2 regions of the Tsukamurella sp. II2bb genome follow, and region 2 is predicted to be linked to the other one. Evidence: riboswitches for the same ligand, from Rfam matches in the RefSeq annotation. Region 2 holds a riboswitch; the other holds the start of a gene.
The links. Region 2 has a riboswitch for S-adenosylmethionine ahead of metX (homoserine O-acetyltransferase MetX). Riboswitches for the same ligand answer to the same signal wherever they lie in the genome.
Positions count from the first base shown of each region.

Region 1 (4,387 bases), on a different contig from region 2:
CGCCGTCCGGAGCGACCGCGTGCCGGGTCATCACCGCGTGCCGCTCCTTGAGCCGGGTGAGCTCGGCGATCACGCCGACGATCCCCTCGATCCGTTCGGCCCGTTCCTCGTCCGTCATCACGCCTCCGCAGGTCACTTCCGGGCACGCCACCGTGTCCGGACACGCAAAACTACATGCAGCCTACAACTACTTAGGAGAGCTAGTCGACTCGGGCGAATCGCCCGATGCCGCCGATGTCCTGACGATCCTGGCGCCGGTGAGGGCCACCAGCGCCGCGAAGTCGGTCCGGAAGAGGGTGTCGTGCGTGCCCGCGGCGGCGTACAGGTCGGGATAGTCGCGCAGCGACTCGTCGATGACGGTGACCAGCGGCACCGGATGTCCGACGGGTGAGACGCCGCCGATCACCTGTCCGGTCGCGGCGACCACGTCGTCGGGCTTGGCGCGGGTGATCGCGCCGTAGCCGAGCCGATCGGCGAGTCCGGCGGTGTCCACCCGGTGGCGGCCGCTCGAGAGCACGAGCAGCGGGGCACCGTCGGCCAGGAAGACGAGGCTGTTGGCGATCGCGCCCACGTCGCAGCCCAGCGCCGCGGCCGCCTCGGCGGCCGTCTTGGCACCGGCGGGGACGTGCACGACGGTGTCGGGGTGGCCGGCCGAGGCCAGGGCGGCGCGGACGACCTCGGTACGGGCGGAGAACTGCGCGGTCACGCCGATCAGTATGCCCGCCCGCAGCGCGGGCGTACGACGCTTACGCTGCGAGCAGCGTCGCGATGAGATCCTTGGTGCGAGCCCCGCCGACGGGGCGCAGCACCACCGCGTCCGCCACCTCGGCCGCGTAGACGTCCTCGATGAGGGACTTCAGGCCCGACGGGGTGCCCACGTACGTGATGCCCTGCACCGTGGTCCCGTTCGGCGCGTAGCTGGCCCGGGCGTCGGCCGCGCGCTCATCGATGACCACGTCGACCTCGAGCGCTACCGCGTCCGGCTCCCGCCCCGCGCGCTCGGCCTCGGCGCGCAGGTAGCCGCGCTGGCGCTGCGCGAGGCGCAGATCGGCGGCCCGGACCCGGGTCAGGTGCACGGACTCGGGCTCACCGTCGACGGTGACGACCAGGGCGGGACGGGAGACGGTCATGACTTCTTCCTCCTGAGAAGGGCGACTACTTCACTCGTGCGGACAGGTCTTCGAGGGCGCGCACCAGGCGGTGCACGTCGTTCTCGCTCGTGCCGAGGCCGAGGCTCGCGCGGACGGCGCCGTCGTAGCACCCCAACCGGTGAACGACGGGATGGGCGCAGAACTTCCCGTCGCGCACGCCGATCCCGTGCTCGGCGGAGAGGAACTCCGCGACCTCGCGGGGCGTGCGGCCGTCGACGGTGAAGGCGACGATCCCCACCCGATCGGTGGAGTCGGCCCAGATCTTCAGCGTGCGGACACCGTCGATGCCCTCGAGCGAGGCGAGCAGCAGGTCGGTGAGGAAGCGCTCTTGCCGGGCGACGGCGTCCTCGCCGAGCGCCGCGATGGCCTCACAGGCGGCGGCGATCGCGACCGCGCCCAGCACGTTCGGCGATCCCGCCTCGTGCCGCGCCGGCCCGGTCTGCCAGGCCACCTCGACCGACTTCGAGACGGGCGTGCCGATCACCTCGTAGCTGGCGCCTCCTCCGCAGCGCACGGGCTCGGCCTCGTCCAGCCAGTCGGCCCGGCCGACGAGGACGCCCGAGCCGAAGGGCGCGTAGAGCTTGTGTCCGGAGAAGGCGAGGTAGTCGACGCCGCTCTCGCGCAACGAGATACGACGGTGCGGGACCAACTGCGCCCCGTCGACGGCGATGCGCGCGCCGTGCCGGTGGGCCAGCGCAGCGATCCGGCGGATGGGCAGCACCTCCCCCGTGACGTTGGACGCGCCGGTCACGCTGACCAGGGCCGCGGGGCGGGCGGTCAGCTCCTTCTCGAGCACCTCGAGGGTGCCCTCGATCGACAGCGGCGCGGAGACCACCCGGGCACCGATCTTCTTCCAGGGCAGCAGGTTCGCGTGATGCTCGCAGTCGAGGACGACGACCTCCCCGGGTACACAGCCGGCCAGGAGGTTGATCGAGTCGGTGGTGTTACCCGTGAAGATGACGTGGTCATCGGGGCGGGCACCGACGAACTCCGCCACAGTGTCCCGGGCGCGCTCGTAGCGGGCGGTGGAGCGCTGGGAGAGATGGCCGGCGCCGCGGTGCACGCTCGCGTACTCGCTCAGCGCCTCCTGGACGGCGCGTTGCACCTCGACCAGCGCCGGAGCGCTGGCCGCGTAGTCGAAGTTGGCGTAGCGGACGGTCGCGCCGTCGCGCAGCGGGGCGTACTCGTCAGCACCGGTGACGGCGGCCAGCGGGCCCAGGGCGAGCGGCGTGCCGCGAAGCGGGGAGGTGATGGTCGGGCTGAGGCAGACGGCGCGCTCGGTGGTGGCGATGCTCATCAGAAGTCCTTCGGTATGAGGACGCACGGCACCGCCGTCAGACGTGTGCCGCGAATCCGCGCTTGCCGTGCACGGTCCGGCACGGCCAGGTCGTCACCCGGAGCACCCCACCGCGGAGGAGGGTTGCCGACCAGCGAGCCGGGGCTTGTCGCTGGCACTCATGACCTGCCGTCGAGAATGCCCTGCGGATGGGCCGCGGTCAAGGTTGGAATCACGGCGACGCGAAACCCGCGCGGGTAGATTCGCAGACATGACCGAGTGGACGTACCTGATGGACATGGACGGCGTCTTGGTGCACGAGGAGCACCTGATCCCCGGCGCCGACGACTTCATCGCCGAGCTCACCGCGGCCGGCACCCCGTTCATGGTGCTCACCAACAATTCGATCCGCACGCCGCGCGACCTGCGGGCACGGCTTCTCGCGACGGGGCTGGACATCCCGGAGGCGCGGATCTGGACCTCCGCGCTCGCCACCGCGAAGTTCCTGCAGGACCAGCGGCCGGACGGCACCGCGTACGTCGTCGGCGAGTCCGGGCTGACCACCGCCCTGCACGACGTGGGCTACGTGCTGACCGACAAGGACCCGGACTACGTGGTCCTCGGCGAGACCCGCACGTACTCGTTCGAGGCGATCACCACGGCGATCCGGCTGATCGAGCGCGGCTCGCGGTTCATCGCCACCAACCCCGACCCGACGGGACCGTCGAAGGACGGATCGCTCCCGGCAACGGGTGCCGTCGCCGCGCTGATCCGCGAAGCCACGGGCCGCTCGCCGTACTACGTGGGGAAGCCGAACTCGCTGATGATGCGCTCCGCGCTGCGTGCGCTCGGGGCGCACTCCGCGGACACCCTGATGATCGGCGACCGGATGGACACCGACATCGTCTGCGGCCTGGAGGCCGGTCTGCGGACCATTCTCGTCCTCACCGGCATCTCCACGACCGAGTCGGTGGCCGCGTTCCCGTACCGCCCCACCCGCACGATCAACTCCGTCGCCGACCTGGTCGGGCACACGCAGGATCCGTTCCCGGGCTGAGAAGCCCCAGCCCGGGAACGGGTCACTGCCCCTTCACGTTGACGATCTGCCGCAGGACGGCGCGCACCGTCACCAGGTCGTCGGCGTCGGCCATGACCCGGTCGATCGGCTTGTAGGCCTGCGGGATCTCGTCGATGAAGTCGGCGCTGTCGCGGAACTCGATGCCCACCATGGCCTCCCGCAGCTGCTCGTGCGTGAAGGCCTTGCGCGCCGCGGACCGGGAGTACTCCCTGCCCGCGCCGTGCGGCGAGCTGTTCAGCGACGGGGCGAAGCCCTTGCCCTCGACGATGTAGGACGCGGTCCCCATCGAACCCGGGATGAGACCGGGCTTGCCCTCCGTGGCCTCGATCGCGCCCTTCCGCGACACCCACACCTCCTTGCCGAAGTGCTTCTCGCGCCGGGTGAAGTTGTGGTGACAGTTGATCCGCTCCGCCTCGACGACGGGCGTTCCCACCCACTCGCCGAGCTGCCGGATCACCCGGTCCATCATCTCCTCACGGTTGAGCAGCGCGAAGTGCTGCGCCCACTTCAGCTCGGCGATGTAGCGGCGGAACTCGGGCGTGCCCTCCACGAGGTAGGCCAGGTCCGGATCCGGCAGCTCGATCCACCACTGCTTGCACAGACGGGCCGCGACGGCGATGTGGTGCTGGGCGATCTTGTTGCCCACACCGCGGGAGCCGGAGTGCAGGAACGCCCACACTCGCTGGTCGTCGTCGATGCTTAGCTCTACGAAGTGATTTCCTCCGCCCAGCGTACCCAGCTGGAGCTTCCAGTTCCCGGCGTACTGAGCCGGGTCGAAATCGGCCCGCTCGGCGAGCGCCTCCAGCTCCGCGATCCGCGGCTCCGCCGTCGCCACGACCTTCTTGTTGTACCGGCCGGGCGAGAGTGGAATCGCCCGCTCGA
Region 1 is NZ_JBYPZI010000007.1:209,873-214,259, reverse strand. It holds gene AC21LY_RS17015 (MarR family winged helix-turn-helix transcriptional regulator) at 1-118, opposite strand, end outside; gene AC21LY_RS17010 (YbaK/EbsC family protein) at 188-706, opposite strand; gene AC21LY_RS17005 (hypothetical protein) at 747-1,130, opposite strand; gene AC21LY_RS17000 (aminotransferase class V-fold PLP-dependent enzyme) at 1,156-2,448, opposite strand; SAM riboswitch class IV at 2,502-2,614, opposite strand; gene AC21LY_RS16995 (HAD-IIA family hydrolase) at 2,699-3,484, shown strand; gene AC21LY_RS16990 (RtcB family protein) at 3,507-4,387, opposite strand, start outside.
Region 1: another riboswitch for S-adenosylmethionine. It lies ahead of AC21LY_RS17000 (aminotransferase class V-fold PLP-dependent enzyme); the one in region 2 lies ahead of metX (homoserine O-acetyltransferase MetX).

Region 2 (4,387 bases):
TTCTCACCGAAGTGGAGCGGGAACTGCAGGACGGCGGAGACCTCATCGAGAAGAGCCGCCTTGGTGCGCATGCGACTGCCCCGTGCGACGAGCACGCGCGGCCGTTCGCGCCGCTTGACGGAATCCAGATCGGCGCCGGTCAGCGCCGCGCCGGTACCGGACGAGAGGAACTGCGGGAGGGTGCTCATCGGATCCTCGTGAAGGTCTCGTAGTGGTTCAGGGTGTACCAGGCGCTGCCGTCGGCCCCGGTGATGATGCGCTCGGCGTCCCGGCTCTGCCCGGGCTTGCGGACGTTGACGTCCCACTCCGTGTACTTCGCGCGCTTGCCCTGCGCATCCGTGGCGGGCAACCGGCCCTCGAAGTTCCCGAAGTTCCGGCCGCCCTGCGTCCCCGAGCCGTCCTGGGGCGGCCAGGTGCCGGCGTCGATCCGGGCGAGCGTCGCGAGGACGCGCTGCGGCACCGCGGAGTTCGACGGTGCCGCCGACCGGGACGGGCCAGCCGCCGCGGCCGCCGACCCGGAGCGCGGCACGGTACCGGAGGCGCCCGCGGCGCCGGAGCTCGCGGTGGCGGCCGACGTGGCCGTGGCCGTGGGCCCGACCGCCGGTTTGCCGCACGCGACCAACCCGAGAACGGCGAGCAGCGCGATCGCGCACAGCGCGAGGATCCTTCGCATGCCGACGACCCTACCGAGCGACACCGACAAGTTCTGAGCTCCGTCGCGCCGACAGTCGCGCCGACCGCATCCCGATCCCGAAGATCACCAGCCCGGCCAGCGCGAGGCCGCTGCCCACGAGCGCGGGCGCGGTGTACCCGGCACCGGCGGCGATGACGGCGCCGCCGAGCAGCGCACCGAGCGCGTTCGCGATGTTGAGCGCCGAGTGGTTCAGCGTGGCGGCGAGGGTCTGCGCCTCCCCCGCCACGTCCATCAGGCGGGTCTGCAGCGCGGGCACCAGCGCGGACGCGGTGAGCCCGATGAGGAAGAAGAGAGTGACCGCCGCGACGGGCTGCGCCGCGAACAGCGAGAACAGCGCCTGCAGCACGACCAGCGCCGCCAGCGCGACCGCGATCGACCGGACCACCGAGCCGTCGGCCGCCCGGCCGCCGACCGCGTTGCCGATCACCATGCCGACGCCGTACGCGGCGAGCACCACCGGCACCGAGGCCGCACTGAGACCCGACACCGAGGTCAGCGTGGTGGAGATGTAGGTGTACACGGCGAACATGCCGCCGAAGCCGACCACACCGGTGAGCAGCGCGAACCACACCTGCGGGCGGGCCAGCGCCCCGAGTTCGGTCAGCGGGTTCGTGAGCGGGATCTGCACGGCGGGCAGGAAGGCCGCGAGGGCGGCGACGGTGACCGCGCCGATCAGCACGACCACGGCCATCGCGTAGCGCCACCCCAGCGCCGTCCCGAGCCAGGTCACCAGAGGCACGCCGACGACGTTCGCGACCGAGAGGCCCATCAGCACCCGGCCGACGGCCTTCCCCCGGTCCGCGGGCCCCGCCAGATGCGCGGCCACCAGCGCGGCGACCCCGAAGAACGCCCCGTGCGGCAGGCCCGCGACGAACCGGGCCGCCATCAGTGTCCCGTAGGTCGGCGCGAAGACGGAGAGAGCGTTGCCCACGGTGAAGGCGACCATCAGCGCGATCAGCAGCGCCCTGCGCGGCACCCGCGCGAACGCCGCGGCGATGAGCGGGGCACCGACCACCACGCCCAGCGCGTACGCCGAGATCACGTGGCCGGCGACCGGCTCGGTGACCCGCAGGTCGGCGGCGATGTCGGGGAGCAGCCCCATCGCCGCGAACTCGGTGGTACCGATGCCGAAGCCGCCGAGCGCCATGGCGCCGACCGCGAGCGAGGTCCGGGTAGAAGTGCGCACGGGAGGGTGCAACGTCCCGGCTCCGCCCCCGCTTCCCTGCGGACCTGTGACCTCGTTCACGGGAAAACGGTCGGTTATGATGCAGGAAGAGGTCATGAGCGTCAGCGCACAGCCCCGGCTTGCTGACCGGCAACCCTCCACCGCGGTGGGGTGCCCCGGGTGATGACCTGGTTTCCCGGTCTACCCGCCGGGTGGCAAGCGCGAGGAGAGGTTCGGTGACCATCAGTATCCGCACAGGACGGCCCATCGACAGTCCCCCGGCAGACTGGGCCCGGGTGCCCGACGGTGCCGTGCAGTCGCTGTCGCTCGGACCGCTGGTCCTGGAGTCGGGTGTCGTCCTGCCGGACGTGACGATGGCCTTCCAACGCTGGGGCAGGCCCAACGCGGCCCGCGACAACGTCGTGCTGGCGCTGCACGCCCTCACCGGCGACTCGCACGTCACCGGCCCCCCGGACGCCGATCACCGGTCCGCCGGATGGTGGGACGGGTTGATCGGGCCCGGCGCCGCGGTCGACACCGACGAGTGGTGCGTCGTCTCGGCGAACGTCCTCGGCGGGTGCTCGGGTTCGACGGGGCCGGCCTCGCTCGCGCCGGACGGGCGCCCCTACGGCTCCCGGTTCCCCGTGATCACGGTCCGCGACCAGGTCGAAGCCGAAGCGGCGCTGCTCCGCGCCCTCGACGTCCACGACATCGCCTCGGTCGTCGGCGGGTCGATGGGCGGCGCGCGGGCTCTGGAGTGGGCCCTCATGTACGGCGACTTCCTGCGCTCGGCCCTGATCCTCGCGGTGGGCGCCCGGGCGACGGCCGACCAGATCGGCACCCAGACGACGCAGATCGCGGCGATTACGGCGGACCCGCACTGGCAGGGCGGCGACTACCACGAATCCGGTCACGCCCCCACCGCGGGCCTGGGCGTCGCGCGCAGGATCGCGCACCTGACCTACCGCACGGAGATCGAGCTGGACAGCCGGTTCCGCAACGACGCCCAGGGCGACGAGGATCCGTTGACCGGCGGCCGGTACGCAGTCACCTCCTACCTCGACCACCAGGCCGACAAACTGGTCAACCGGTTCGACGCCGGCAGCTACGTCGTACTGACGGACGTCCTCAACCACCACGACGTCGGCCGCGGCCGCGGCGGTATCGAGGCGGCGCTCCGCGAGTGCCGGGTTCCGGTCGTGGTCGGCGGGATCGATTCCGACCGCCTGTATCCGCTGCGCCTGCAGCGGGAGCTGGCGGACCTGCTCCCCGGCAGCGGCGAGCTGGTGGTCGTCCATTCCCGGGACGGCCACGACGGTTTCCTGACCGAGATGGACGCCGTCGCGGAGCTCCTCACCCGGACGCTGGACCTCGCGCGGCGCTGACCGTCAGAGCGCGGGCGTCGTGACGGTCGGCGCGCTCGCCACGACCGCAGTGCCGGGCCCGTGCACCACACTGGTCGACGTCCGCTCCGACTGCGCCGCTCCGGTGTTCACCTGATTCGAACTCGAACTCCCCGTCGCCGGAGGCGCTCCGGTGACGTTCGGTGCGCCGAGACCTGCGCCCAGCCCGAGCCCGTGCCCCGGCGCCGGCGGCGGCGCCTCACCCGACGGCGAGGGATTCGTCGCGGTTCCCTCGGAGGGGACGACGGCGCCCGGCGGGGTCCCGGTCGGGATGGACGGGAGGATCGTGGTCGGCAGGGTGCCGGTCGGTGACGGGGGCGGGGTCGTCGGCACCGTCGGAAGCGGCGGCCGGACGGTCGTGGGGATCACCGGCGGCGGGGCGAACGTGGTCATGGTGGGGGTGACCTCGTCGCCCCCGGCCGGCTCGTGCGGCACGGTCGTGGGGATCACGACCGGCTTCTGGTGCCCCGGCGTCGACGTGGAGCTCGAGAGCTGCTCCGGCGAGGTGGCCGGGACGGCACTGGTAGCCGTGTCGGAGGTCGGCACGACCTCCTCGGTCGTGCGGGCGGTGGGCCCGATGATGCCGGTCGCGTAGCCGGTGGCGATGATCGCGCCCACGAGGGCCGCCACCACCAGGAGCGGGAGGACCGCGGCGGTGAGCCGGACGCTGTGCCCGCCCAGGACCCCGATCCCACCCTCCACCAGGGACGACGGTGCCGTCCCCGCGGCGCGGCGGTCGGCCGCGAGCAGGGCCGCCCCGGCGGCCGAGATGGTCTCCGGCTCGTCGACCTGGACCGGTTCCACGCCGGCGTCGCGTGCGACGGCCGAGACCGCTTCCCGGACAACGGCGTTCTGCGCCCCGGAACCGATCAGTGCGAGCGCCGCGGGCGCGACGGCGGCGCCGGCGATCGCCGACCGGATCAGTGCGGCCACGTGATCGGTGGACGCGGCCCCGTGCCCGTCGACGACGACGGCGCGCGTGCGGCGCTCGGCGGTCACGGCACCGTCGTGCACCGTGTACAGGCGCACCCCGTCGGCGGCCAGATCCGCGATGAGGGCGCTGCCGTACCGGGCGATCGCACCGCGCTCGCCGAGACCGCGCAGCGCCGCGTCCGCTTCCGGCAC
Region 2 is NZ_JBYPZI010000013.1:44,502-48,888, forward strand. It holds gene AC21LY_RS22605 (barstar family protein) at 1-188, opposite strand, end outside; gene AC21LY_RS22610 (guanyl-specific ribonuclease) at 185-673, opposite strand; gene AC21LY_RS22615 (MFS transporter) at 684-1,880, opposite strand; SAM riboswitch class IV at 1,971-2,087, shown strand; gene metX (homoserine O-acetyltransferase MetX) at 2,096-3,244, shown strand; gene AC21LY_RS22625 (hypothetical protein) at 3,248-4,387, opposite strand, start outside.